4 regions of the Bacillus cereus group sp. BfR-BA-01430 genome follow, and region 1 is predicted to be linked to each of the others. Evidence: riboswitches for the same ligand, from Rfam matches in the RefSeq annotation. Region 1 holds a riboswitch; each other region holds the start of a gene.

Region 1 (7,767 bases):
AATAATTTTCTAGCAACTGCATTTGCTACTGTTGACTTTCCTGAAGCTGATAACCCCGTAAACCAAATGACAAAACTATGGTGCTCATTCTTCTTTCTTCTCTCCTCTTTCGAAACAGAAGCTGTATGCCACGTAATATTTATGTCCATGCTATTCTCTGCTACTGAAAATGTATACAAATGTACACATCCAGAGTGTTCCTGCTTCTTTGAACCCCATTTTGCCACTTTCTCGCTACTTTGGTTTGTGCAAGCTCTCCACAGGCGTAAATTCCGATGTAGCCCACCGTACATATATACAATCTATTTCAGTTCGTATTGTATATTTCTCTGCTCAGTAGACTCTCCTTTCTTTCGTTTTTTAGCTTTTGCTTGGTTATCGCATTTCAGACAGTGTAGACGACCCGCAAGGTTCTATCCTATGATGTGTCACTTTCGCAAGCACTGGGAACATTCACGCCCTACACCTTCCATACATTTGACTATTTTTTTCTATGGTAGTCTACATTCCTCCTTATTTTGTTACCGCGCTTTTTGTAAACCGTGAATTAATACTTCAATGACTTCCTTCCGGCTAAATGTACTCGGCGGAACGTCACCATCCCTTAGCATTTCTCTGACTTTCGTCCCTGATAAAATGACATGATCTTCTTTTCCATGCGGACATGTTTTTGTTGAAGCCATCGCCTCGCATTTCTTGCAGTAAAAGCTATGTTCAAAAAAGAGTGGTGTAATTCCTAGCTCTTCTACTGTGAAAAGTTTAAAAATCTCCTGCGCTTCGTACGTACCATAATAGTTCCCTACTCCAGCATGATCGCGTCCTACAATGAAATGCGTACAACCAAAATTTCTCCTAACTAATGCATGAAATATTGCCTCTCGCGGCCCTGCGTAACGCATTGCAGCAGGAAACACTCCTAAGAAAACACGATTGTTTGGGTAATAATGTTTCAAAAGTACTTCATAACTTTCCATTCTTACATCTGCTGGAATATCATCTGATTTTGTTTCTCCAACAAGCGGATTCAAAAACAAACCATCTACAATTTCAAGTGCTGATTTTTGAATATATTCATGCGCTCGGTGAACTGGATTTCTTGTTTGAAAACCGACGATTGTTTTCCAACCTCGCTTTTCAAAGATTTCACGCGTTTCACTTGGACCTAGATAATAAGAAGCAAACTTCTTATGCTCAATCCGCTTCACAAGTGTGATTGCGCCGCCTACATACACATTTGCACGTTCATATAATTTTTTCACCCCTGGATGAGCATCCTCAGTCGTTTTATACACAAATAATGCCTCTTTTTCCTTATTTGGTGTAAAAATATCTTCTACTTGAATGACCCCATATGTGACGCCATCTTTTACGAGCAAAGCTTCTTCTCCTACCTGTAATTGTTTTGCTTCTTCTTCTGTTACTGGAAGTGTAATCGGAATACTCCATATACTTCCATCTGTTAATCGCATTATTTCCACAACAGATTGATATTCTTCTTCTCCTAGAAAACCGATAAGCGGACTATACCCTCCTGTTGCAAGTAGTTCCAAGTCACTTAAAGCGATGCTATCTAGCTCAATTTCTTGTACAATATTTGCTGTATCATATGTTTCATCAATACGATTTACTAAAAAATTTGTTGCAATCATTTTTCTATACTCCTTCTTTTCTCTATTTCAGATCACTAAAAACTTCATTGGTCATGAAGTCCACATTCCGTTTTCACGGATCCAGCCCACCGGCCATCCCTTGAATCGCCATATTTCCCTACAGGTAATGTACATTTCTCACAACCTATACTTGGATAACCAACGTCATGTAATGGATTGTATGGCAAATTATGTTTATATACATAGCGCCATACTTCTTTCCATGTCCAATGAATAAGCGGACAAATTTTAATCGATTGAAAGCGATGATCTTGATTGATAAACTTTGTATGCTTCCTCGTTTCAGATTGTTCCCTTCTTAATCCTGAGATCCACGCTTTTTTATTTGTTAAAGATTCTTCAAGAGGTAAAATTTTTCGAAGCTTACAACAAAGATTAGGATTATGTTTCCATAAATCTTTCCCATATTTCTCCGCTTGTTCTTCGAGCGTCAGTCTAGATTGTTTCTCAATCATATTTAACTTTGGAAATCGTTGACGCACTCGCTCAATTAACGCATACGTTTCGTGAAAATGAACATTGGTATCTAAAAAGACAACTTGAGCAAATGGATTTACTTCATTAATAAGATGTAAAAGAACCATCCCTTCTACCCCAAAACTGCACGCATATATAATTTCATCTTTATATTGTTTATACGCCCACTCTAATACAGCTAACGCCCCTTTCGTTTCATCTCTCTCAGAAAAAGACATACTGTCTTCTTCCCACGTTTCATATGTCAACATGTTTTTCCCCCTATAAAAAGCAAAAAGACGGTTTTAATCCAATAAAATAGATTAAAACCGCCTCTAGTTTTTCTAGTCAGCGCTTTTATTTCAAGCGTACCTTTTCACTTTTTTCTAATTGAATAACTTTCCCATCTTGCACAACAATTGTAATAGAACCATATTTCATATCAGCAAGCATCGTTTGAATCTTTTCAGCTACTTCATCAAAATGTCCACGCACTCCCACGAACAGCCCCCCTTTTTATTCATAAAAAAAATCTTTTCCATTTCGAAAAGACTGTTCGGTAATATATGTTACCTTATCTTTCAAAATGGATGCCATTTTGCTGGACTTAGCACCTTGCTACTGCTATGAGCAGGTTGCTGAGCTTCATAGGGCCAGTTCCCTCCGCTTCTCTTGATAAGCTTTGTAATTCGTATTGTATCATAATTCTGATTTTTTTCAATCCTAGTTTTCCGATATATTTTATATTTTTTGTTCGAAAAAGGAATTGTTCACTTTTGAACAACTCCTTTTTTTATTTTAAATAAGCTCTTTTATACGTATGCGATCGTTCCCAATTATATTTTCATACGATTCGCGTTCCACTACCACTTGAGATGTTCCATCTTTTGTAAATACAACGGCTGGTCTACGAATCCGATTATAATTATTTGCCATAGAATACCCGTATGCACCTGTACAAGATACCGCTAATAGATCTGAAGATACTACTTGAGGAAGGTACACATCCCATATTAACATATCTCCGCTCTCACAACATTTCCCTGCAATTGAGACAACTTCTTCGTTTGCTGCGTTTGCACGGTTTGCAAGCATCGCTTCATAGCGTGCACCATATAATGCAGGCCTTAAATTATCTGTCATTCCCCCATCGACTGAAACATATTTACGAATACCAGGAATATTTTTTATTGCCCCCACTGTATAAAGTGTTGTTCCTGCATCACCAACAATACTGCGACCAGGTTCAATCCATATTTCAGGAAGTGGATACTCACACGCTGTAAATCGCTCTCTTACCGCATCTGTTACAGCTTGCACATACGCAGCATGAGTAAGTGGTGTATCCGATTCCGTATAACGAATACCAAATCCGCCCCCTACATTCAGCACCGAAATTGTATAGCTCGTTTTTGTTTTTACTTCTTCTAAAAAATGATGTAATACTTCAATCGCACGAATAAAACCTGCTGTTTCAAAAATTTGCGAACCAATATGTGAATGTATACCTAACACATTATAATTTGATTTTTCTAATGTACGTTCAATCGCTTGCATTGCTTGCCCATTTGAAACGCCAAAACCAAATTTCGAATCATCTTGACCTGTTGTGATATATTCATGTGTATGCGCCTCTACACCAGGTGTGACACGAATCAATATATTCACAATTTTTTTATACTGCTCTGCTAAATCATGTAATACTTCTAATTCAAAAAAGTTATCTACTACAAAACATCCAATATTTGCTTCTAGCGCCATTCTCATTTCTTCTTCTGTTTTATTATTCCCATGAAAATGAATGCGTGATGCTGGAAACCCTGCTTGTAAAGCGGTATATAACTCTCCGCCCGAAACAACATCTAAAGACATATTTTCCTCTAATGCTACTCGGCACATCTCCATGCACAAGAACGCCTTACTTGCATATGCTACTTGATAAGAGAACCCACTTTTTTGAAAAGCATAGTGAAACGCACGACAATTTTCCCTAATTGCAGTTTCATCATATACATAAAGCGGTGTCCCATATCGTTTCGCCAACTGCGTTGTATCGCATCCTCCAATTTCTAAGTGTCCTTGTTCATTAATCCGGCTCGTGCCGTGTAAATACATGTAAATTCCTCCCTTATTTTCTCTAAAACTCATAACCCCAATCCTCTATTCATTGCAGCACGCTTTTAGATAAAGTGAACCTTTCATCAATGGGGAGCTTCATTCCCTACTGATTATGAGCTCTCACCAATCAGGCTGTTACAGGCAGTTCATCTCCCACCTATCTTCCTTGTTCTTTCTTGAATCTTCAGGCAGGAGATTTACTACTTGTTAATACGGGATAAATAAAAAACGCGCGGAACAATGTTCACACGCGTTTCTTATTAGAAATTATACATATTGAAAAAATAAACAAGTTGTTATCTTCTCAAATAAGAAACCGCATCAACATCTCCAAATAGCTCTCCATAAAAATAAAATAAATCTTATGACAGTACTACATTTATTCAATATAGTCCCAATATACGAATAATGTGGTTATTCTTATATTTCGGCGACAGTCCCTTTCAGACTATAATCAGCGATTCCACTCAATCTCCTATAGTTTACTCTTTCCTATCGCGGCCTCTACCTTTGAGAGTAGATGAGGTAAGTCTATTCATTTGTCAAACATCTTATGTTGCTATTAACAATACCAAAGAAATAATTTATTTGTCAAACTATTTCTTACAATTTATCTTTGTATGATTTGGCAAACGCTTTACCTCCACCTTTGTTACGTTCCACTCCCCCTCTTCATTATTAAAAGTGACGTTGACTTTCTCAAAAGGAGGAACTTTTTCTCCCCCTATGCCTGGTTCATATTTCGTTACTTCAATGACCGCTTGAAATACATATGTACCGCTATAAAGTTTTTTTAAACTAACGATTTTCGGACAATCATACGGCTTTAATTTTCCATAATGCTTTTCCATTGCAGCGTTTATTTGCGGGAACAATACCGAGTAAAGAGCATCTTCCAGTAAAGGAACATCGTATTGAGCGGTAGCTGACCCAGGAACAGAACATACAATGCAGATACTACATAGTACGAAATACATTATTTTTTTCATTATACCCTCCTATTCTCATGCAATATTTTATTCCGTTCTTTGCATGAGTATCATTTCATTTTATTGTCTCCCACTTCTCTTTTTCTAATCGATTCTCACAAAAAGCATCCACAATTCGTTTCTCTTCTCGTATAATGGTACACATAGTACAATAATCATAATCATATAAGGCTGTTCGTATATATAAAGTGAAGCTTCTACTTAACAAAGTACAATCACGAGAACTGTCATAAATATAAGAAAGGAGTATACTATGCTACAACACTTGTTTCCAAAATTACGATTTGCGCTTGTCGCAGTCGTTTTATTATGGATGAAAACATATATTGTGTACAAGCTAGCCTTCGATATTAAAATTGATAATTTCTTTGAAGAAATCATGCTCTTGTTCAACCCACTAGCTTCTTTACTATTATTCTTTGGGTTCGCACTGCTTGCATCGAAGTATCGAAATCGACTTATTATCGGAATTAGCTTTATTTTTTCCTTCATTTTATTTGGGAATGCAATGTTTTACGGATTTTATAATGATTTTGTTACATTTCCTGTTTTATTCCAAACGAATAATATGGCTGATTTAGGAACAAGTATTAAAGAACTCTTTACGTATAAAACATTACTTTTATTTACAGATGCAATCATCTTAATGTTTCTTTCACGTAAGTTTCCGAAGTTCTGCGATACAACACCGTTATCAAAAATAGAAAAGAGAACCTTTTTCGGTGGTATTACAGCTTTATTAGCATTACAGCTCATTGTATCGATCATTTATAAACCACAGTTGTTCTCAAGATCTTTTGATCGACAAACAGTCGTTAAAAATTTAGGGTTATATACATATCATGTATTTGATATTACACTTCAATCGAAAAGTTCTGCCGAGCGTGTCTTTGCGAGCGGAGATGGCTTTTCTGAAATTAAAAACTATGTAGACACAAAAGATGCAGGATTTGATAAAGAGTTGTTCGGTATTGCAAAAGGAAAAAATGTCATTTTAATTTCAATGGAGTCTACACAAAATTTTGTTATTAACAAAAAAATGAACGGCAAAGAAATTACTCCATTTTTAAATCGTTTCATTAAAGATAGTTACTATTTCGACAACTTTTATCATCAAACTGGACAAGGTAAAACATCGGATGCAGAATTTATCGTTGAGAATTCACTTTATCCATTAGATCGCGGTTCTGTCTTCTTTACTCATGCAACAAATGAGTATACAGCAACCCCAGAACAACTTAAAAAATATGGTTATTATTCTGCTGTCTTCCATTCAAATGATAAAACATTTTGGAATCGTGACATTATGTATCCAGCGCTTGGATACGATCGTTATTTTCATTTAAATGATTATGTAGGAACGGAACAAATGTCTGTCGGTTGGGGATTAAAAGATAAGGAATTCTTTGAACAATCTATTTCAAAATTAAAATCTTTACCGCAGCCTTTTTATACAAAATTTATTACTCTTACAAATCATTTTCCGTTTCTTTTAAATCCAGAAGACCAATATATTAGTGAATATAATTCGGAAAGCGGCGTTCTCAATCGTTATTTTCCAACTGTTCGTTATACAGATGAAGCTATTAAACTATTTATTAATCGTTTAAAAGAAGAAAGACTATATGATAATTCTATTATTGTCATTTACGGAGATCATTATGGCATTTCAGAAAACCATAATGCAGCAATGGCTCAGTTTCTTGGAAAAGATACTATTACACCTTTTGATTCTATGCAATTGCAACGTGTCCCACTCATTATTCATATACCAGGACAAGAAGGAAAAGTAATTTCTAAAGTTTCAGGCCAGATTGATTTAAAACCAACTTTACTACATTTACTTGGCATAAAAACAAATAAATCAATCGAATTTGGTACTGATTTATTTCTGAACAACACAAATCCGCTTATGATTATGCGGGACGGTAGTTTTGTGACAAATGACTACATTTATACAAAAAATATATGCTACAAAAAAAGTACTGGCGAACCAACTGATATCTCATTCTGTCAGCCGTATCTTGAAAAAGCAAAAACAGAATTAAATTACTCAGATAAGATTATTTATGGTGATTTACTACGCTTTGATTCTCATAATCAATATGAAACAGGAACCATGACGACGCAATTTGAATAACTTAGGAAAGTGCTTATGTTTGCCCATGCTAAAACAAAAACGGCATGGGCTTTTTTGTTTCATTGCTAGAACTGGTGAAGCAGTCATATATAGAGAGACTTCTCCCTTTTTAACAACATTATTTTATAATATAATGTTTCGTATATTTTGTTGTAAAACCTTTCACAATTTGAGAATTTTTTTCGTATGATAAAGAAATTTATGGTATGATAAAATAAGTAAACTTTCATACACTAATTAAGAATTTATAACAGAAAGCAAGGGATCATATTTTGTATAGGGCAGCAATTCCAAACTTATTTACGCTCGGAAATTTATATAGTGGATTTTTGTCAATCGGCTATGCATCTTTAGGTTATTATAAATCAGCTGCTATTTTAGTACTCATCGGGAT
Region 2 (7,767 bases), on a different contig from region 1:
CCGCAATTTTATCAACAGAGGCTCCGTGGAAGCCTAATTTGGCAAATGTTTCAAAAGCGGATTCTAAAAGTAACTTTCGTGTTTCCTGTTTTCGTTGTTCTTGAGTTAATCTTTGGCGGCTCATCATATCCCCCCTCTCTTGACAATTATATCATAAGGTATTAATATACCGGGTAGTATATTAACTCAAATTGGTATATAATTTGCGAACGATACATAGAAGAAAAAATAAAGTGACCGAGAAGCTTCATACTCTTTATCACATATGAACGGGCAGTGATTTCTCATCTTCTTTTTTTAGATGGAAATTTCACTGCCCTAAAATAGTGGATTAAAAAGTAGGAATAATTTTTTCTATTGTAGTAAGATAATCTAATAGAAGGGAGAAAAGATATTATGGGAAGGAAAAAAGAAGTAACAAACGCCAAAAGACAACGATCGGAAATTTTGGCTCAAACTATTAAAACTGGAATTATTAAATCGAATTTAGTTCCAATGTTTGCTGGATTGACACTCGCTTTATATAAATATAAAATAAGTCCGTTTGAAAAAATACCAGAGATTTTATTTGCTTTTATAGGTTCTATTTTAATAATAGGAGCAGCGGGGGCATTTAATAATTTATACGATCGTGATATTGACTCTATTATGGAGAGAACAAAAAATAGGCCGACTGTGACGGGGGATATAAGTTCGAAGACAGTACTGTGGCTTGGAATATTGATGACGATTTCTGGTTTAGTATTTCTTGCGTTAACGACATATTTAGCAGCAATACTAGGGTTTTTAGGTTTATTTTTATATGTTGTACCATATACAATGTGGAGCAAAAGAAGAACCATTTACAACACAGAAATCGGAAGTGTTTCAGGGGCAATGCCGCCGCTTATCGGTTGGGCTGCTATATATCCGGATGTAACACATCCAGCTATTATTGGTCTTTTTATTATTATGATTATTTGGCAAATGCCTCATTTCTATGCAATAGCGATTCGTAAACATAAAGAGTATGAGGCTGCGAACGTTCCGATGCTTCCAGTAGTGAAGGGGATTAAAAGAACATATATACAAACAAATGTGTATTTAGTTATTTTAATTATCATAAGTATTCTTTTAGGATCATTAAGTATTGGCCTTATGCTAGTATCGCTTCTGTTAAGCATTTTATGGTTGGCTTTAAGTATTTATGGGTATAAAAAAATGGATTCAGAGAAATGGGCAAAATCATTGTTTATTTTCTCGCTTTTCCATATGACGATTTTATTTTCCACAGTTATTATTTACGCTCTTGTAGGTATCTTTTTTGGAAGTTAATTTGCAAATAATAAAAAACAATTTCCACTATATAGAAGAGGAAATTGTTTTTTATTATGTTCATGTTGTTTTCTTTCTATAGAATTGCTACTTTATAGAAAGGTTATGGATTTGGAAGTGTAATATGAATCTTTTCTACCTTTCCATAGTTTTCTTGCCTTTTCAAATGATATGGAAAATATTTCACGTGTCATAGTGTAACAAAATCATAATGAGCTAGAGAAAAAATAACAACAAAGAAACATTCTTTGCTGTTATGTAGCAAGTCTATTTATTCATTTGTACCAATGGTTCCACTTTTGCCATAAATGCTTGGTGAATTGCTTCTACACCATCTACTAAATGTAGACGATCAATAACAACAGATATTTTCATTTCAGAGGTGCTAACCATTTTAATATGAATGTTTTCTTTTTTTAATGTAGAGAACATATGGGCAGCGACGCCTGGATTAGACACCATGCCAGAGCCTACAATGGATACTTTCGCAAGATGATTTTCATATTCTACAGATTCATAGTGAAGTGTTTCTTGATTTTGTTCTAATACTTCTAATGTTTCTCTTAAGTCACTTGAGTGAATAGAGAAGGATAGATGCACAGTTCCTTCATTTGTAATACTTTGAATAATAATATCAACATTAATATGGGCCTCTGCTAATGTAGAGAAAATCGTTGATAATGAGCCATGTTCTAATCCTTTCATTGTAACGCGTGTAATATTATCTTCAAATGCAATACCTTTTACGATTGATTGTTGTTCCATGTTACATTCTCCCCTTACAATTGTTCCGTTTTCTTGTTCCATACTGGAACGAACTTCTAATACGACATTATGGTTTTTCGCAAATTCAACAGCACGCGGATGTAGGACACTAGCCCCTAAGTTGGCAAGTTCTAACATTTCATCATAAGAGATTTCATCTAATTTATATGCACTATTTACAACGCGTGGATCAGTTGTGTAAACACCAGTTACGTCCGTATAAATATCACATTTTTTTGCTTTAAGAGCAGCTGCTAATGCAACAGCAGTTGTATCAGAACCACCTCGACCTAAGGTTGTAATTTCTTTTTCTTCACTTAATCCTTGGAAACCAGCTACGATAACAATTGTCCCTTCTTGTAAATAAGATTGAATTCGCTCTGTGCGGATATCAGTAATGCGGGCCTTTCCGTGCACAGGTTCAGTTGTAATACCAGCTTGCCAACCTGTTAGTGAAATAGCTTGATATCCTTTTGTTTGCAATGCCATTGTTAAGAGAGAAATTGTTACTTGTTCACCAGTTGTCAGCAGCATGTCTAATTCGCGCTTACTTGGATTTTCTGTAATAGAAGTAGCAAGTGCAACGAGTTCGTCAGTACTTTTGCCCATTGCTGAGACGACAGTGACGACGTTATGTCCTTTCTCGTATTCCTCGATAATTAAATGAGCGACATGTTGAATGCGCTGAATAGTTCCGACCGAAGTACCGCCGAATTTTTGCACAATTGTTTCCATAGTTCATTCCTTCTTTCAGCTTATTTTTGACAATAAATCAGGAAATGTAATGTAGGAGAGTAATGTGAAAATCCCCAATATTCCTGTAGTTACCGGACAGAAAAGAAAAAACACCATCTCAAATAGATGAGGATGGTGCTGTTACAGGAAAAGGGAAACAGAAAACGGAGCTAATAAAAAAATCGCCAAAAAAGGAATATCATTATAAACATGATATTTCTTTTTTGTAGATAGCTCTTCATATATACACGTCTGTATATATGACAGTTCTGTTTCTATTCGAAAACAGCCCCAATCGATAAATGCAGAGAAATTTATCGATTTCGGCAACACTTCCTTTCTTCTAAACTCATTGACATCTCTGTGTCTCCTTTAGAATAATCATAAGTGCTGCAACCTCTATCTCACGTTTTAGGCGAGAGTGTTTCAGTTATGAAGTTGTTGGTAACATTTGTTTTATAATAATTTAAATTTTTCGAGGAATCAAGTTGTTTATTTAAATTCGGAAAATTAAAATTTTTTAGGTTTGCAAGCAGTGAAAAAAGAGGGGATTACAAATGGAAAATGTATGACGTGCTCAAGTACCAATTAGTCAAATAACGATTTGATTTTAAAGTTTAGCATTCAGATAAACTATTCTTCTTTTAAAATATAATTTCTCATTAAAATAGAGAGATATATCGTTTTATGTTAATTTTAAAAATATAGGGCTAGATTAGTTGTTTTTAATAACGTATACTTTTATCGTTAGCTAATTTATCTCGTAGCACAGGGTATTTTTTATCTCCCTCTTGTAAGAAGAGGAAAGTGTGAATTAGTTTGATAGATGAAATGCTAGTATTTTATGAAAAAAGGAGGCTAGTTAACACGGGACGAGTAAGTACATAACGTGTTAAAAGTAAGATGAAAAAAGTAATTTCTAATGTTCTAGCAATGACAGCTGCACTACAAGTTATAATGGTTCCAACAACCTCATTTGCGGCAGAAAAAGGATTTCCAGATGTACCAAAGAGCCATTGGGCATATGAGGCAATCAATGATTTAGCAAATCGAAACATAATTGCAGGTTATGACAACGGTAAATTTGGAGTGGGAGACAGTGTAACGCGTGAACAAGTGGCTGCACTTATTTATCGTACATTGAAACCAGAAGCGAAAACAGAATATAAAAATCCATATCATGATGTAAGTGCAAGTACAACAATGTTTCCAAATGAAATTTTAGCTTTAACGGAGATGGGAATCTTTACAGGGGATGAGAACAAAAACTTTAGACCAAAGGATTCATTAACTCGCGCTGAAATGGCAATGATTTTACAAAGAGCTTATCATTTAAAAGTAAAGGCAAATCATACATTTCATGATGTGGATCCAAATTCTTGGGCGAAAGATGCAATTAGTGCGTTGCAGTCTAACGGACTGGCAGAGGGAGATGGAACGGGTGCATTTTATCCATCAAAAACTGTAACACGTGAGGAATACGCACAATTTTTATTCAATGCGGAACAATCGTATTTAAATTTAGATTTAACATTAGCTTCTAATGTAACAGCAGAAGAAATTGATAATTTTCTTAAGAAATCGCGTTCTGATAGCCCGTTAATTGGCCATGGGCAAGACTTTATTGCAGCGCAAAATGAACATGGTGTAAATGCTCTTTACTTAGCGGCACATGCAATTTTAGAATCTGGATATGGAAGATCTGAAATTGCGTATCGTAAACATAATTTATTTGGACTACGTGCATATGATCGCGATCCATTCTATCATGCAAAATATTTACCAACATATCGTGATAGTATTTCGTATAATGCTAACTATGTGAGAGAGCGTTATTTAGAGGAAGGTGCAATCTATAATAATGGTCCAACATTAGTTGGTATGAATGTGAAATATGCATCCGATCCAGAATGGGCTGGAAAAATTGCTGGTTTAATGGAGCGTATTAAGCCGTTTGATCGAAATGATTATAAAAATGCCAACAGATTACCGAAAAACCCACATACATTAGATGTTGAAGCGTTAGGAAATGAAATTCCATATAAAGATTTAGGAAACAAAGAAATTACTGTTCAGGCATCTGGAAAGTATTATCAAGTGCCATATCCATACGATTTGAAAATTAAGAGTATCCCAAATATTACACAAAATGAAATGGGAACATTAGCGAATGGATTAAAAGTAACAGTTCATCGTGAAGATCCAAATGGATGGGTAGAGTTTTCAATGAAAGATAAGCAAGAAAAATATTGGACATTGAAAAGTAATTTAAAAATGTAATAAACGAAAAAGGTGTTTTCTCCACAGAAAACACCTTTTTCGTTTGAAAAGATTGTTATTCTTCAGTAAATATAAATGTTTGTTGCATCTTTTTACTTTTACTTTCTGGATGCCCGTTGTAAGTAAATTCTTTTTCTTCCCAAGTCATGACAACTTTAAATGTATGGCTAGTAAAATATAGTGGGAAGACCATATAATCAAAACTTGTATGACTTTTTGAGACATTTGTATGTGATGCGGTAGGTTTAAATGTAGTTTTAGCTGATGGATCATTACCAAATATTTCTATAGATACATTTGATACATCTTTACCGATATTTTTAACGAATAAACTATATGTATCATAGACACCTTGCTTCGGTTGTATCGCTTGTTTGTTTGAGTTGTAAGATTTATCAATTTCGATATACCATTGTTTAGACTTTGAGGCAACAGGAAGTTCTTGAAATGTAAAGGCACTTACTTGTATAGGAAATACTATACAAAGAAGAGTAAGTAAGAAAATTATTTTTCGTTTCATTTTACAAAGCCCCTATTCTTTTTATAACTTTATTTGTTATTATTTTCTATTTTTATCATAATATACTATATATTTAAAGAGGAAGAGTAGGCCGAGGGAATGTGATCTTACTTGTAGAGTAAGGAAAAAATAAATGTATATTTTGATTATTTTGCACACCGATGTTTGAGGTGAATAGGAATAAAAGAAAATAAGAAGGGAGAATATCTTTTGAACTTAAAACATGAGAAACGTATGAGGTCAGAAATAGCTGATAAACCTTATTTGACTAAAGGATGGGGCTATGTTGCAGCTCTTGCGCTATTGCCGTATGCAATTTTAAAATCGCTTTGGGCATGGGGAGTAACGGTAGGTCTTACAACAAAACAAGCTATACAAAGTGTAGCAGAGTTTGGTAATACATTAAAGGAAGAATCTTCCTTTTTATATACTATCGGAATAGACTTCACAGCTGTCTTAGCAATACTTGCATCTTTATTTGCTTTAGCGCTCGTGACTTCCTGGGGAGAGAAGCTACCGAAATGGTTATTAATCATATCAGGATGGTCAGTTGGGGGATTAACAGTTCTAGTTAGCTTCTTAACAGCTCTTCAATTTTTAGGAGTGCTTCCAAAAGGATACACCGAAGGATTAGCCATTTGGGTGTATGTAGTCACTTACGGAGGAATGTTCTTGTGGGGAGTAACTGTATTTCTCGCGACTCTGTCGTTTCAGCATCGGATTAAAAACAAATCGTCTGAAAAAGAAATGTAGAAGTTCTAAATTTGAGAAAAGAGCAAAAAGAAAAACTAATTTTAAGTGAAGTCAGTGAAGTATTAAATAAAGTTCCAGTAGAATATAGAGAAGTAGGAAGAGAAGAAATAGAAAAGAAATCCTTCCATTTTCAAATGATGTGAGGCATTACGCAGAAAAGAAAATGGCGAAGAGTTTCATAGATTTATATAAGGCAAGTGTGCCAATGATTTTACTATGTAGCTTAGCTATTCTCGTGTTTTATGAAGGACACTTTTTCAGAAGAAAAGTGCAAAAAAGTAAATGGAGAATTAGGATTGGAAAGGGGAAGAACATAAGGTGGAACAGAAGTCTTAAAAGTGTTGCTTTTTTCTTGTTTCATATCTTATAATGAAGACTATTTTAAATGGGTAAAGACGATTTTGATATCAAAATCGTCTTTTTTATATTATGAAAAAACGATTTTGATGGAAATCAATTGAATAGAGATAAAAATAAAAAAATAAGAAGCATTAGAGATATACTGTAGTCACAAAGGAAAACACAAAAAAATTTGAAGAACAACTTAGGGAATTTAGAGGAAACAAACAGGGAGAACTAAGAAAGGTAACGAGTGGGAAATAAAAAATATTAGTATTTAAATTCAAAATATAAAAATAGGAGTGTTTAATTGTGCCAGTAAGAGTATATGATTATCAAAATAGTAAAACCCCATTAATGTTAGGTTTAGTCGAAAATGTATTAGAGAAAGAAGTATCAGGCAATTATTTTTTAGATACAGATTGGTTAAAAGGGCCGAGCATTTTAATTACATTAAGAGAAAAGGAATCAGAGGAAAGACTTGCTGATCAAGTAAAACAATATGTTGAACATTATAAAAATGAAAATAGTGTAGATCCAGTTGTTATCGAAACGATAAAGAGAAAATATGAAAAAGAACAAAAGAGATTAATTGATCTTGAGTTAAGAACAGCTGAAAATATTGAGATGCAAGATGATGGAGTAGTGGAAATAGGAGAGGGAAAAAGTGGTGTTTATAACTCTGAATATCACAGACAATTATTTAATAGATTTAGATTTTTGATCCAGCCTGTTAATAATAAATTATTAAAAGAGATTAGTGATATGAATGAGAAGGAACGTACAAAATTATTTACGGAAATGTTTCTATATATTGCTACTTTATTTAACGGAAATATTACTCAGGGATACATTTCTTATCTATCTCATGTTATGGGCTTTTTCTCAAGATTAAAACTTGAAGGACATGATGAAAATGTTAAAGAACGATTTGATGATTTATATAACAAATTGTTTAAAGAAGAAATTATAAATTACACTCCAGAAACTAAATCAGCTTTACGTGAATGGAAAGAAGTATGGAAAACTATTAGTGATGATATGAGGGCTGATTTCAAAAA
Region 3 (7,767 bases), 510 kb from region 1:
ATCTTCTCTCATAATTTGAATAATTTTATTCGCTGCTTTCTGTAAGAAAAACTGCTTTCCATATGAAAATAAGGATACAACAACTAATAAAGCAAAGTATCCACCGCCAAGCAGTAGGAGCCTTTTTATTTCTGGCTTATAAAACGCGTATATTTCCTCTTTTGTTAATGGCTTCGCTTTATATACTTGCACCGCTTTCCCATTTTGAATGGTAATCATATTATCTTTTACAACGCGTGACCCTTCGAGGTTCATTTTGCTCGGTACAAAATAGTACTGAAACCCAACTTGAATAACGTGAACTTCTTTTCCTTTTTTCTCACCTTGTTGAAAGCGGTCGCTCCGCTTATAATAAGCACCGTTATAGAAAACGGTATCATCGCCCTTTCCTGTTTCATACCACGGCTTCTCTATTCCAACAATATGATCATCAATCATCGTCTTGGCAACGAAAGGACCGGCGAGCTCAGCAATAACAAAAATAAATAACATCGCTAGCGCTGCAAAAATCGTACCTTTCACCTTCATTGCATATTGAAATAATCGCTTGGAAATACTCATATTTTCACCCCACCTTCTACCGGTTTACCTTGCTGTCTTTCAAACTGCTTTCGATACCATCCTCCATTTTTGACAAGTTGTTCATGCGTTCCTTCTTCAATGACCTCACCATTATCCATAACAAGAATCCAATCCGCATGTTGCACAGCCGATAAACGGTGCGTCGTTATAATAGTCGTTTTTCCGCTTCTCTCCGTTCGAATATTTTCAATAATCGCCGCTTCTGTTCGTGCATCAACAGCCGATAATGAATCATCTAAAATTAAAATTTCTGGATTTTGAATCACAGCTCTTGCAATCGAAATTCGTTGTTTTTGTCCACCGGATAAAGAAACTCCCTTTTCTCCAACGAGCGTTTCTAAACCTTCAGGCAAAAATTCTAAATCCTTTTTAAACGCAGCAATTTCAATCGCCTTCCAAAGCTCCTCTTCGCTCGCTTCTCTATTTCCAAATAAAATATTCTCCCTTGCTGTTTTTGAAAATAAAATATGCTCTTGTGGTACATACCCAATCCAACTTCGTACTTTTTCAGTTGAAATTTGATCAAGCGGCACATTGGAAATAGTAATGTTTCCTTCTCCAAGTGGATATTCACGAAGAAGCTGTCGTACAATCGTCGTTTTCCCGCTTCCTGTTTTCCCAACAATTCCAAGCGTCTCTCCTTGTTGTAACGAAAACGATACTTGCTTTAAATTTACTTTTGTCGATGAAGGGTAGGAAAAAGATACATGATCAAATTGAATCTGTTTCGGTTGCTGAATGGTCTTTGGATTCTGTGGATTTTTCACATCAGGCTCATACGCTAACGTCTCATTCACGCGATCTAATGAAGCATTCCCGCGCTGCATCACATTAATTAATTCACCGATTGCAAACATCGGCCAAATCATCATTCCTAAATAGACGTTAAACGAAACGAGTTCACCTAGTGTGATTGTTGATTGAAACACAAGATATGCCCCGTACACTAAACCAATTAAGTAACTAAGACCAACAAGCATTTTCACAGTTGGCTGGAATAACGCATCAATTCGAGCTACGTTCATATTTTTTTCGTACACATCATCTCCTAAATGTTGAAACCGTTCTTGATCTGCCCTTTCTTGAACATACGCGCGAATCACACGCACACCAGCAATCGATTCGAGTACTTTATCGTTCATATCTCCGAAAGCATCTTGAGCAATTGTAAATCTCTCATGAAGTTTCTTTCCATATACATTCATCGCATATGCCATAATCGGAAGCGGGATAAGCGCCGCAAATGTAAGCTGCCAACTAATGGAAAACCCCATCATAAATACAATCGTGAGCATATATAAACTAGAATCAACGAGCGTTAAAATCCCGAAGCCAGCTGTGATGGAGATTGCTTTTAAATCATTCGTCGCTCGCGCCATTAAATCGCCTGTGCGATTTTTTTGATAAAAGGTTGGCGTCATTTTCAGCAAATGCCCCATAAATTTTGAACGCATCGTTTTCTCGAGTACAAAAGCCCCTCCAAATAATTGATGTTGCCAAATAAAGGTCAAAACATATCCACCGATTGTAACTCCAAATAAAACCCAAATATACGTAATAATTGTTCCATTTGTTAAAGATCCTGTTTTTATTTGATCTATCGTTAAACCAAGCACTTTCGGAGGAATAATCTCAACGATATTGACAATTAAAAGTGCTCCAATTGCAATGCTATACCTCTTCCAATGTTCTTTAAAAAACCATCTTAACTTTTGTAATACTGAAAACAAGGTAATCTCTCCCTTCTCATTCCCGCTTGACTGCCATCACTTTTACATGTAAAAAACCATACATCACATATTTTCACCTTCTCTTTTTTATAAAGTGAAACTTGAATCAATGGGGATCTCCATCCCCCCTCACCAATCGGACTGTTACTAGCGGGATACGAGCCATAAAACATATAGGAATCCCTCATTTAAAGACAAAAAAACGCATACCGCCGCTTGACGATATGCGAAAATGCATAAAAGCGTACGTTACGATATTACGCAACGCACGCTTTCAAAAAACAAAAAAAGCCTTATCTTTCCGTACGGGTTGCGCAATGATATGAATGTTTCTTTTCACCTTTTACTACAGTTAACTTCATCATATTTACCATTACAATCATCACGCACACCTCCTTCTTTTATTTTCCATTTTTAATTTTATAACTTGATGGACTTTTCTGTCAATTGTTTTTTCACTTAATCATACAATAACCTTCCATCACAAAAAGATGCAATCCAAATTTGTTATACAAATAAACTTGAAAGATACTGTATTGATATAACAATGACATGTTCTATATGCGACTTAAATAAAGAAAGAAATGTTGATAAAAAGGGGTTATAAAATATATTTCCAATAAGAAATCGTTTTCACAAACATTTTATTTGAAATATATTCTGAAACCACCTACAATCACCATATACTCACTCTTACAAGTTGCTATTTTAGGAGGACGAATCATGACAACTAGCAATACGTACAAATTTTATTTAAACGGAGAATGGAGAGAAAGCTCTTCTGGTCAAACAATTGACATTCTATCTCCGTACTTACACGAAGTAATCGGTAAAGTACAAGCAATTACTCGCGATGAAGTAGATGAAGCGATTGCATCTGCAAAAGAAGCCCAAAAAGATTGGGCAGAAGCATCTCTGCAAGATCGTGCAAAGTTTTTATATAAATGGGCTGATGAGCTTGTAAATATGCAAGATGAAATTGCTGACATCATTATGAAAGAAGTCGGTAAAGGATATAAAGATGCAAAAAAAGAAGTTGTTCGTACAGCTGACTTCATTCGTTACACGATTGAAGAAGCGCTACATATGCACGGAGAAAGTATGGCGGGCGATAGCTTCCCTGGCGGAACAAAATCGAAACTTGCGATTATCCAGCGCGCACCACTTGGCGTTGTATTAGCAATCGCACCATTTAACTACCCAGTAAACTTATCTGCTGCAAAACTTGCACCAGCATTAATGATGGGTAACGCTGTTATTTTCAAACCAGCAACTCAAGGTGCAATTAGCGGTATTAAAATGGTTGAAGCACTTCATAAAGCTGGCCTTCCAAAAGGTCTTGTAAACGTTGTAACAGGACGCGGTTCTGTAATTGGTGACTACTTAGTAGAACACGAAGGCATCAATATGGTATCGTTCACAGGTGGTACGAACACAGGTAAACATTTAGCGAAAAAAGCTTCAATGATTCCACTTGTATTAGAACTTGGTGGTAAAGACCCTGGTATCGTTCGTGAAGATGCTGACTTACAAGATGCTGCAAACCATATCGTAAGCGGTGCATTCTCTTACTCTGGTCAACGTTGTACAGCTATTAAACGTGTACTTGTACATGAAAACGTAGCGGACGAGCTTGTAAGCTTACTAAAAGAGAAAGTTGCTGCATTATCTGTTGGTTCTCCAGAACAAGATAGCACAATCGTTCCATTAATTGACGATAAATCAGCTGATTTCGTTCAAGGTTTAGTTGACGATGCAGTAGAAAAAGGCGCAACAATTATCATTGGTAACAAACGTGAGCGCAACTTAATCTATCCAACAATTATCGATAACGTAACAGAAGAAATGAAAGTGGCTTGGGAAGAACCATTTGGTCCAATCCTTCCAATCATCCGCGTTTCTTCTGATGAAGAAGCAATTGAAATTGCAAACAAATCTGAGTTTGGCTTACAAGCAAGTGTCTTCACAAAAGACATTAATAAAGCATTTGCAATTGCAAACAAAATCGATACTGGTTCTGTTCAAATTAACGGACGTACAGAACGCGGTCCTGACCACTTCCCATTCATCGGTGTGAAAGGCTCTGGTATGGGCGCACAAGGTATTCGCAAGAGCCTTGAGTCTATGACGCGTGAAAAAGTAACTGTCTTAAACTTAGTTTAATCTTATATGTAGAAGCCGATCTAGTTTTAGATCGGCTTCTTTTTTTATTCAAGGCTATTTTCGTAAACATCGTTGTTTTTTATAAAATGAAATTTTTATATGATTTATTGTATAATATATATAGAATTATTTTGCAGATTAGCCGGAGGTCATTTTATGAATTTGCTTCATATCTCTTTTGTCATATTGATAATGGCAGGATTATTATTGGTTGTTTATGGATTACAGAAAAAATCCCAATTATCAATGTTCTTTGGTGGGATAGCTTTCTTAGCGCCAATATTTTATTTCATTAGTTGGTCTCCCGCTTTACCTTTTGTTGCTCCGATGGCACTAGTCATTTCATTTCTTGGGAAGAAAAAAGGGAAAGCCGCTTAACCAGACTCTTTAAAGGGTCTATTTTTTATGCACACTTTACCATTTCAACTGTTTTATAATTACGCTGAAACAAGCATTTACCTATTTCGAGCCAACGGAATTAATAAAGATTGCTCTCCAAATATTTCACAGCAAACCGCTGAATACGCACTAGCCACTCTAATCACAAACTCTTCTCTATAATCTGATTATTACTATATCCATTGACGTATAAAAATTCATTTGTTACCCTTGTTATGTTAATTAAATACATAAATCCTCATTCGTATCTCGGTGAGGTAGAGGTTGCAATCATTAAGAGTATCATTTCAGGAGATGAAGTGGCATCGATGAATAAATGAGAAAGGAATGATTGCCGAAGTAAGATGTGTCCACTATGCACACTTGCTGGGTCTGCTATTTAATAAATGCAGAACTGTCACAAACAATTGTTTGTGGAGAGCTATCGAGAGGTATGTCGTGGGTTTCCTATAAGATAGAAAGCACGTGCGACGATTGTCCGTGCTTTTTTTGTTTTGTACGAAGCTTACCTTACTTCCTTTTTGGAAGACATACATATCTCCTTGCTTGACATGGTTATACTAACTTTGGAGGTATTTTTTATGCAACAGAAAAAATGGGGCTTTTGGGTACTAACAGCATTTGTTGTCGGCAATATGGTTGGCGCTGGTATTTTCATGGTGCCAAGTACATTAGCACAAACAGCAAGCCCTCTTGGTGTTACGTTAGCTTGGTTAACAACCGGATTCGGTGTTTTAATGTTAGCTCTTGTTTTTGGTAATTTAGCAATTCGTCGTCCTGATTTAACGACAGGACCACAAAGTCACGCATACGCTTTCTTCTCATCACCTAAGAAGAAAAAAATGGCTGGATTCAGCATGGTTTGGGGCTACTGGGTCGCAAACTGGGCGAGTAATGTTGCTATTATTACATCTTTTGCAGGTTATTTATCGCTTTTCTTCCCAATTATGAAAGATACACGACTATTATTTACAATCGGTACTTTCGATGTGGAAGTTGGAAAGCTCATTACATTTTCCATTTGTTCTTTCTTATTATGGGGAACACATATCATTTTAACAAACGGTGTAAGTGGAGCTGGAAAATTAAACTTCTTAGCAACAACAACAAAAGTAACAGGATTCCTTCTATTCATCATAGTAACTTTATTTGCATTCCAAGCTTCAAAGTTTGGACAATGGTACACACCAATTGTTGATAAAGAAGGTGTCTCGCATGGGCTACTTTCACAAGTAAACTTGGCAGCTCTAACAACGCTTTGGGCATTTATCGGCATTGAGTCTGCTGTTCTTTTATCAAACCGAGCGAAATCCCCAAGAACGGTGAAACATGCAACCGTAGCTGGATTATTAATCACAGTTGCAATTTATTTAGGAATTACCATTTTAACAATGGGTGTTCTTCACATGGATCAATTGCAAGTTTCAGAACGTCCGTTAGCTGATGCATTAAATGCCGCTATGGGTCACGGCGGAGGAAAATTAATGGCGCTTCTTGCCCTTACTTCTCTCTTCGGTTCCATTTTAGGCTGGATTTTATTAAGCTCAGAAGTACCTTATCAAGCAGCAAAAGAAGGTTTCTTTCCTTCCTTCTTTGCAAAAACAAATAAAAAAGGAAGTCCAATTTATTCACTAAGACTGACAAATGTTATGTCACAAGTTTTCTTATTCTCAACATTATCAGGCACAATCGCTGAAGCTTATACATTCGTTATTACTGTATCAACACTAGCTTACCTCATTCCCTATCTCGTTTCACCAATCTTCCAGTTAAAACTAGTCGCAACTGGTGAAACATATAAAAATGAAATGCGGGCAAGAATTACAGATGGCATAGTCGCAGTTATCGCACTTTGCTATGCACTATGGGTGATTAAAACAGGCGCTTCTGATTTAAAAACATTCCTTCTCGGAATTGGTTTATTCGTAGTCGGCTTTGTCTTCTATCCATTAATGAATCGCGATACAAAACAAAATAAAAACGAGCAAGTTGCCTAAAGCAATTTGCTCGTTTTTATTTTCACCTTATAATAGAAATAGAGGTGAAAAACATGTCAATCGAATCGCTATGGAGCAGCCGCTTCCAACAACATATTCAAAATATCATTACATACTTTGCACGTATGATTAACGGTTTACTATATAGCTTTATCTTTATTTCATGCGTTGGTGCATACTATTATGCTCAGTTTCTAAAAACATCTCCTTCTAAAGGACTATCTTTCATACTCATAACGGCTGTACTTACCTTTATGATAACGAGATGCCCAATCCGCACATTGATTCAACGACCTGATGCTGTTTATTTGCTTGCACTAGAAGAGAAATTAACATCTTATTTCAAAAAGGCGCTTCTATATAATTACATCATTCAGCTTTTCCCGCTACTATTTACGTTCCTTATTCTCGTGCCACTTGCTATGCAATCATTACAATTAACTGTACCTTTCTTATGTACAATCTTTATTGTTTTAATGATTACGAAAGCATGGAACATGTACATACACTGGGCGTGGCGTGATCATGATGAAAAAAACATATGGCTGATCATTCGCATAGCTTGTAACGCCCTTATCATTTACATGCTGTTTTATACAGCAAATGTAATCGTATTAGGCGGATCGCTCTTACTTCTCGCTTTCCTACTTCTATATACGAAAAAACAACCTACAAAACGAATACCGTGGGAATACATCATTGAGCAAGAAGAAAAATTAGATGTTCGCTTTTATCAATTTGCTAGCATCTTCACCGATGTGCCTCAGTTAAAAAAACAAGTACATAAAAGAAAATGGCTTACCAGTTGGATCGAACCTTTCTTACATAAAAAACAAGCAACTTTCTTTTATTTAAATACGCTATCATTTTTACGCGGCAATGATTATTTCGGTATA
Region 4 (7,767 bases), on a different contig from region 1:
AAACGGCACACTGTCCGAAATGTAAAAGGAAATACGATTTACAATATATGATTCATCATGAAGTACCGCGCTGTGAAACGTGTCAGTTTATTTTAAATCCCGATGTTGTTTTATATGGTGATACACTACCACAATATCAAAATGCAATTCAACGTTTATATGAAACAGATGTATTATTAGTTATGGGAACGTCCTTAAAAGTACAACCAGTCGCATCGTTTCCGCAAATTGCAAAGAAAGAAGTAGGAGCAACCACTATTTTAGTAAACGAAGAATTAACGGGGCAAGAACATCATTTCGATTATGTATTTCAACTTAAGATTGGTGACTTTGTAAAGAGAATATAAAAATTTACGAAATCCTTTTTCAAAAGAAAAAGTAATAAATGAAGTGAAAACAGCCGTGTTTCAATATGAAGCACGGCTGTTTTTTTATGAGTATTTGCTTCTATTAAGAAGCGGTGTTGGTTTACTTCGTGTAAGAAAGAACCTTTTTATTTTTTGATGGCTAATCCATACACAAGTGTTTCACTAGGAGTCGTAATACTAAAACCAGTCGTTTTATAATCGAGCTTGAATGTATCGCCTACATATTCTTCTGTAAATGAATCCATTTGAATAACGAGATGTTCATCTTCATATACGACTTCATCTGCACAATAGGAATCAATAATGAAATCAATATCGACAAAAATACTGCAAGAGTTTGTCATTGTTCCTCGAATTCGGATGATTTTTTTAGTATCGGAACTGAATCTTTGGATTGCTACTTTTGCTTCGTTAGTGATACGAATGTTCATGAAATCCCAACCTTTATATATGTTCTTATTTGTATTATGACAAAAACATACGAAATGAGAAAGGGGATAGATGTATAATGATGGTACTGTAAAGATTCATGCTACACATAAATCTTCTCCATTAAATATAAATGATTAAAAGGAAGAGAGAAGAGATAAAAAAATACCAGCAAACATAAGTATGCTTGCTGGTATGCATTCATTATAGTTCACATTTATCAAGTGGAATGATTTTTGTTTTCTTTACAAATTTATAACTAAGCCAAATGATAAGGAAGAGTGGAAGTCCAATATAGGAAACGAGTACGCCGTTCCAATCGATAGACTCGCCCATAAATGCGCCATAATTTTGTCCTAAAATAACGATTAAGCAAAGTGCAAAGGCGAAGATTGGGCCAAATGGGAACCATTTTGCTTTATATGGTAAATCATTCAAGTCTTTCCCTTGGGCAATATATGCTTTACGGAAGCGGTAGTGACTAATAGCGATTCCGACCCAGGCAATAAAACCGGACATACCGGAGGCGTTTAATAACCAAACGTATACAACACCATCTCCGAATAAGGAAGCTAAGAATGCTGCGCTACCAACTAATGAGGTAGCGATTAAAGCATTTACTGGTACACCGCGTTTATTTAGTCTTCCTAAAAACTTCGGTGCCTTCCCTTGACGGGCTAAATCCCAAAGCATACGAGTAGAAGCATACATTCCAGAGTTTCCGGCAGATAAAACAGCAGTTAAAATAACAGCGTTCATAACAGAAGCAGCGAAAGCGACACCAGCTTTTTCAAATACAAGTGTAAATGGGCTCACGGTAACATCGCTTGCAGCCAGGCTATCTGTTGTATAAGGAATCAATAATCCGATAACAAGAATAGCGAAAATATAAAATAGTAAAATGCGCCAAAAGATAGAACGAATTGCTTTTGGAATGCTGCGCTCTGGATCAGAAGTTTCACCTGCGGCTACACCTAATAATTCAGTTCCTTGGAATGAGAATCCAGCTGCCATAAAGACACCGATAATAGCCATAATGCCGCCGTTAAATGGTGCATCTGCAACTGTGAAATTTTTAAAACCGACTGGTTCTCCGCCCATAATGCCGAAAATCATCATAAATCCAACGACTAAAAAGAGAATAACAGTTGCTACTTTAATGAGTGCAAACCAATATTCTGCTTCGCCAAATCCTCTGACGGATAAATAGTTTAAAAGAAACATAATAGCTAAACAAATGGCACTCCAAATAAGAGAAGGAGTATCGGGAAACCAAAATTTCATAATTAATGTTACAGCAGCAAGCTCTGCTGCAATTGTGATTGCCCAGTTATACCAATAATTCCAGCCAAGTGCAAATCCAAGTGATGGATCAACGAATTTTGTTGCGTACGTGCTAAAAGACCCAGCGACAGGCATATATGCTGCTAATTCAGCTAAGCTTGTCATTAAAAAATAAACCATAATTCCAATTGCGGCATATGCGACAAGTGCGCCGCCAGGACCAGCTGAGTGAATAACACCGCCGCTGGCAAGAAATAAACCAGTACCAATTGTACCACCGAGAGAGATCATTGTAAGGTGACGCGATTTCAGTCCTCGTCTCAGTTCACCTTGATTTTTTGTGGATTGTTGCGTTTTAGAGGTAGCTTGATCTGCTATATTATTCATGTGTAACACTCCTTTTTTTAAGATAGGAAGGAGCGGGGGAATATAAAAAACCGCCAAAGGACTTTGGCGGAACGTTTCAAAATAACCACCCCATCATACCCTTCCGTTAAGATAGCTCCCCACGTTTACACGGTATTTTGTAAACGTGACAGTTCTGTTCCTATTCGGAGACAGCCCCAACTTATATTCCCAGAGAAGAAATATAAACTTCGGCAACTTTTCCTTTCAAGCGGGGTCATAGACATTCTCTGTGCCTCATCCGCCTTACTCTTAAAAGTCGCAACCTCTACCTCATCGGATTGATGAGGATTTGTTTATTGCTATGATTTTTAATATATGGCAATTGTAATGACTTTCTGAAAATATTGCAAGGGATTTTTGTAGGAAATAATCAAAAAAAGTTGGTTATTGTATCGGAAACATTTTCAAAACTCCGCTCAAACCTATTTTGTATGTAAATAGAATGATAAAAAAGTTATTATACAAATGTTTCGCAAAAAAGAAGAGGAAATCCTTTAAAAATTAAAAGAAAATTCAGAAAAAGATAAAAATGACAAAATATTTAATTTTAAAAGAAAATTCGTTATTTTTTGATATACTTCTTAGGAAGCATATTGATGAAAGGGGAAAGAGAGATGTTTTGTATATTTGCTTTTGTTAAGGTAGATCAATTTGTATAAAAAAGGGGAATGAGAATGAGTTTAGAAACAAAAAGATTAAAGATTATACCATGTACAGAAGAAACGCTCTATATGACGGTTGAACAAGGATACGATAACGGACCACATATTGAAAATTATGTTCAGAAATTAAAAGAAGATGCTTCCTTGCTGTATTGGGGAAGTTGGCTTGTTGTTCGAAAAAGCGATGGTAGGATGATTGGTGACATTGGATTTAAAGGTGCACCAAATAGACAGAAAGAAGTGGAAATTGGATATGGGTTTCTTGAGGAATATTGGAACAAGGGATATGCAACGGAAGCAGTAGGAGCACTGGTTCGCTGGGCATTTCAGACTTCAAAAGTTGAAACAATACGAGCTGAAACACTTCATAATAATATCGGGTCCATTCGTGTGCTAGAAAAATTAAATATGAAACAAATAGGCAAAACGGAAAAAATGATAAAGTGGCAATTAAGATAGCGTAGAATAAATAAAAAAGCATGATCCTTTAAGCGGTATCATGCTTTTTGTATTAAGGTAATATTTGTTTTTGGTCAGTTGGATAGTTAACGCTTTGTTTTGTTAACTGGGAGTGATTGCGAATAGATAAAAATAGAGCGATGATAACAATCAGTCCTACAGCAACATAAGAAAGTATAATAATCGTTGGATCTAATTGGAATGCTGTAAGAAGTGTTCGAATGTTTGTGAAGATAATAAGACCACCAACAAATACGCCAAGTAAATGAGACGGTACAATTCGAACTAACCATGCTGCAATCGGAGCGGCAATAATCCCACCTAGCATTAAAGCAAATACCCAAAGCCAGCTTACTTGTTCCCATCCTAAAGAAATGAAAAATCCAATTGTCGCTGCTAAAGCGACAGGAAATTCACTCGTATCTACAGAACCAATCACTTTTCTTGCTTCATTCCCACGCGCGAGAAGCACGGGTGTAGTGATAGGGCCCCAGCCTCCGCCGCCAGTTGAGTCAACGAATCCCGCAAATAAACCGAGAGGAATCAGTTGTTTGCTAGACATACGTTTGTTAGATGAAACGATTTGTTTTTGAATAATAAATCGTAATAAAATGTAGACACCTAAAGTGAATAAAAATAAAGAAATGTATGGTTTAATTACATCACCAGGTAAATTGCTTAAAAAACAAGCACCGACAAAAGCGCCAATTGCTCCTGGTAATGTAAGCCTTGAAACAGTATATTTATCGACATTTCCAAAGCGTAAATGGGAAAATCCAGATGCGGCTGTTGTGACCACTTCAGCTAAATGAACGGAAGCAGAAGCAACGGCTGGTGCGATTCCAAACATTAATAATAAAGAGGTAGATGTGACCCCATACGCCATTCCAAGTGCTCCGTCAATCAATTGAGCAAAAAAACCAATAATAGCAAAGACAATTAATTTCTGCATATATAATCCCCCTAATAATAAATGAAAAAGGCGCTTTTCTCGTGTGAGAAAAGCGCCTTTGGTTTTTCCAATCAGCATAATATAAATTTTTTTATTATTATAATGCATATTAAACTCATAAATCAACTAGGTTTTGAAAAGTTTTTTGAATTGATTGAAATAACGGAATGGTTATATAATAAAAAGATGTAGATTAGAGGAGGGAAAAGCGTGTTAGCATTTGATCATCTCGTTCATGCTGTTCGATGTACACCAAAAGAAGCGGAAAAACAAATGAAGGAACTCGGATTCCATACGATGCAAGGCGGAGAACATACAGATTGGGGAACGTGGAATAGTTTATGTTATTTCGATTTATCTTATATTGAGTTTTTAGCAATGCAAGATGAAGAGAAAGCGAAAGTAGCAAATAATCCACTTGTTCAGGAAACGGTTGCGAAATTACAAGAGGCGGAAGGGCTGCTGCAAATTTCCATTCGGACAGATTGTATGGAAGAACTTGCGAATCGTTTGGAGAAAAAAGGGATAAACGTAATGGGGCCAATGGAAGGAAAAAGAATGAGAAACGATGGCCGTCTATTAGAATGGAAAATGTTATTTGTGGAACAAGAAGAAAATGGTCCAAAACTCCCTTTCTTTATACAGTGGGGAGATCATGATGAAAGTAGAAGAGCTGACTTACAGAAGGCGGGAATCATCGCTCCCCATCATAATGAAGTAAAAGAAATGAAAACCATTTTTTACGCAGTGAAAAATGCTCGTGAAACAGTGAAACGATGGAAAGAGCTCCTGGAAGTGCAAGCAAGCTCTTCGGATATTCATCAAGAATGGAATGCGATTTGCCAAAGTGTATCATTTGGAAATGTCAGAATTCAATTTTGTGAGCCTATTGGTGAAGGATTCGTTCAAAAGCAGTTAGAAAAAAATGGGGAATATCCTTTTGCAGTGGAATTACAAGGAACGCATCATCATAAGAGTAAAAAACAAGTGTTAGGTAGTGTATACATCTATTAATCGGGGGAGTCGATGTGCAAGAAGTTTTAACTGAATTAGAAAAACGATTAAATTGGCCTCATATCGTAAAGTGTACCGTTATTTCAAAAGGATTTTCGCTAGATCAAAAGTATAAAATTGAACTAGAAAACCGTGAGCGTTATTTTATAAAGGTATGTGATCGTGTAGCTCGTAAACGTAAACAGGAAGAATACGGATATATGAGTCGTTTGGAATTATTAGAGGTGCCAATGCCAAAACTACTTCATTTTGTAAATCTTGATTCATGCAATCGATGTGTACAAGTGTTTGAATGGATGGAAGGAGAAGATGGAAAAGATATACTTGCCAAATTGACTGAGAAAGAGCAATACATAGCTGGAAAAAGAGCGGGAGAAGTATTAAAGGCAATTCATACTGTGAAGGAAAAGAATGTAGAAGAATCTTGGGAAACGTTACGGTGGAATAAATATAAGAAATACTTGCAAGCATTAGAAGAATATGAGACTGATTTTATTGATATAAAACGAGTGTTAACTTTTGTAGAAACTCATAAACATTTATTACAAGACCGTCCGGTTGTATTTTTACATGACGATTTTCACCCAGCGAATCTTATGTTTTATCATAATGAGTTTCGTGCTGTGATTGACTTTGCAAGATTTGATTTTGGAGATCCAATTCATGATTTTTATAAATTACCTTTGTTTACAGTCGATACGAGTGTACCATTTGCAGTTGGACAAATTCACGGATATTGCGAGGGTGAACCACCGCTTCATTTTTGGAAGTTATATGCCTTGTACGCAGCAATGATTTTCCCCGCAGATATTGTGTGGACACATCGAATCACACCTAACTTAGTAGAGAAAATGAAAATAAGGTTAAGAAGAATTGTAGAAGAGCATAATGGTTTTACATCTTATATTCCAAATTGGTATAAACCTTTAATAAAGCTATAATAAATATAGAATAACGGGAGGCGTACGTATGGATAAAATAGCTGTTATTTCAGATATTCACGGGAATATGCCAGCGTTAGAGGCGGTACTTGCAGATATTCGCTTAAGAGGAATAGAACGCATTTTTTGTTTAGGTGATTTAGTAGGGAAAGGCCCGCAATCTAGTGATGCAATTGAAAAGATTCGTACAGAATGTGAGTATGTTGTAATGGGGAACTGGGATGATTTCATCACAAAGCCGACTGAATTTGAAACGTTAAAGTGGCATCAAAATCAGCTTTCAGAAGAACAGATGGATTATTTAAGAGGACTGCCGTTTTCAATTGAATTTATAATGAGTGGAAAATTGATTCGGATGTTTCATGCTTCGCCTAGAAGTGTATATGAAAGAATTCAGCCGCATGCTTCAAGAGAAGAGCGGATGAGCATGTTTGAAAATAGTAATGTTACAAAAAACATCGAAGGTGACAGAAAGCCAGATGTTGTTTGCTATGGAGATGTCCACCAAGCATTTGTCCAAAACTTTAAAGGAAAAACATTATGTAATGCTGGGAGTGTAGGAAATCCTCTTGAGATTACACAAGCTTCTTATTTAATCTTTGAAGGTATATATGATCAAAAAGAGCCAGCGAGTTTTTCGATTCAACTTGTCCGCGTCCCATATAACATTGAACTTGCGATACAGATAGCAAAAGAATTTGATATGCCAGAAATTGATGCTTATATACAAGAATTGACGACAGCTCAGTATCGCGGATTAAAAAAATAGATTCATATATGTAAAAGAGAGGTATATTCTGAAATAATAATATACAATTTTTAATATGTGAATTATAATGAATACATATTTTAAAAAACTCCTAGGATAAAGAGGAGGAGGTAGTATGAATAAAAAGTTTAGAATATTGATGAAAATTACACCGCCCTTTAGTATCGTTTTCCTGTTCATCGGTTTAACAATCGGGATATTGGGCGTATTCGATCAGAATGTAAAAACGATAACCGCATCATTATTCATTATGATTCAATCTGTTCTTGCTCTCCTATATGTGAAATCTTTTAAACAAATATGGGGAAACAAGCTATAAATAGAAAAAAGCGCAAGGAATTCCTTACGCTTTTTTCTATTTTAGACAAGTTTTCATTGCACGATGTAAACGAGAGATTCCCTCATCTATTTGATTGATGTTTACTTTTCCATATGACAATCGAATATAGCCATTCTTTGCACCGAAAATACTACCGGGCAT

What was found. Region 1 has a riboswitch for lysine ahead of lysA (diaminopimelate decarboxylase). Riboswitches for the same ligand answer to the same signal wherever they lie in the genome.
Region 2: linked by a shared signal. The riboswitch ahead of MR058_RS21405 (aspartate kinase) and the one ahead of lysA (diaminopimelate decarboxylase) in region 1 are both predicted to bind lysine.
Region 3: linked by a shared signal. The riboswitch ahead of MR058_RS00485 (amino acid permease) and the one ahead of lysA (diaminopimelate decarboxylase) in region 1 are both predicted to bind lysine.
Region 4: linked by a shared signal. The riboswitch ahead of MR058_RS06760 (amino acid permease) and the one ahead of lysA (diaminopimelate decarboxylase) in region 1 are both predicted to bind lysine.

Annotation. Positions count from the first base shown of each region.
Region 1 covers NZ_JAKUEW010000001.1:578,622-586,388, reverse strand. The annotation lists gene cysC (adenylyl-sulfate kinase) at 1-149, opposite strand, end outside; gene sat (sulfate adenylyltransferase) at 522-1,649, opposite strand; gene MR058_RS03035 (phosphoadenylyl-sulfate reductase) at 1,694-2,398, opposite strand; gene MR058_RS03030 (YezD family protein) at 2,484-2,627, opposite strand; SAM riboswitch class I at 2,698-2,808, opposite strand; gene lysA (diaminopimelate decarboxylase) at 2,925-4,241, opposite strand; lysine riboswitch at 4,572-4,759, opposite strand; gene MR058_RS03020 (DUF3888 domain-containing protein) at 4,841-5,233, opposite strand; gene MR058_RS03015 (LTA synthase family protein) at 5,487-7,373, shown strand; gene pssA (CDP-diacylglycerol--serine O-phosphatidyltransferase) at 7,646-7,767, shown strand, end outside.
Region 2 covers NZ_JAKUEW010000022.1:24,781-32,547, forward strand. The annotation lists gene MR058_RS21395 (TetR/AcrR family transcriptional regulator) at 1-124, opposite strand, end outside; gene cyoE (heme o synthase) at 397-1,314, shown strand; gene MR058_RS21405 (aspartate kinase) at 1,582-2,814, opposite strand; lysine riboswitch at 3,038-3,224, opposite strand; gene MR058_RS21410 (S-layer homology domain-containing protein) at 3,718-5,094, shown strand; gene MR058_RS21415 (hypothetical protein) at 5,150-5,614, opposite strand; gene MR058_RS21420 (hypothetical protein) at 5,825-6,367, shown strand; gene MR058_RS23365 (hypothetical protein) at 6,379-6,510, shown strand; gene MR058_RS21425 (hypothetical protein) at 7,019-7,767, shown strand, end outside.
Region 3 covers NZ_JAKUEW010000001.1:70,978-78,744, reverse strand. The annotation lists gene MR058_RS00505 (ABC transporter ATP-binding protein) at 1-561, opposite strand, end outside; gene MR058_RS00500 (ABC transporter ATP-binding protein) at 558-2,312, opposite strand; gene gapN (NADP-dependent glyceraldehyde-3-phosphate dehydrogenase) at 3,036-4,475, shown strand; gene MR058_RS00490 (hypothetical protein) at 4,668-4,853, shown strand; lysine riboswitch at 5,125-5,306, shown strand; gene MR058_RS00485 (amino acid permease) at 5,456-6,871, shown strand; gene MR058_RS00480 (ABC transporter permease) at 6,925-7,767, shown strand, end outside.
Region 4 covers NZ_JAKUEW010000002.1:443,752-451,518, reverse strand. The annotation lists gene MR058_RS06770 (NAD-dependent protein deacylase) at 1-347, shown strand, start outside; gene MR058_RS06765 (iron-sulfur cluster biosynthesis family protein) at 494-799, opposite strand; gene MR058_RS06760 (amino acid permease) at 1,002-2,468, opposite strand; lysine riboswitch at 2,573-2,765, opposite strand; gene MR058_RS06755 (GNAT family N-acetyltransferase) at 3,164-3,610, shown strand; partial or broken gene MR058_RS06750 (sulfite exporter TauE/SafE family protein) at 3,663-4,670, opposite strand; gene MR058_RS06745 (VOC family protein) at 4,773-5,576, shown strand; gene MR058_RS06740 (aminoglycoside phosphotransferase family protein) at 5,591-6,517, shown strand; gene MR058_RS06735 (metallophosphoesterase family protein) at 6,546-7,286, shown strand; gene MR058_RS06730 (hypothetical protein) at 7,402-7,605, shown strand; gene pdxR (MocR-like pyridoxine biosynthesis transcription factor PdxR) at 7,642-7,767, opposite strand, start outside.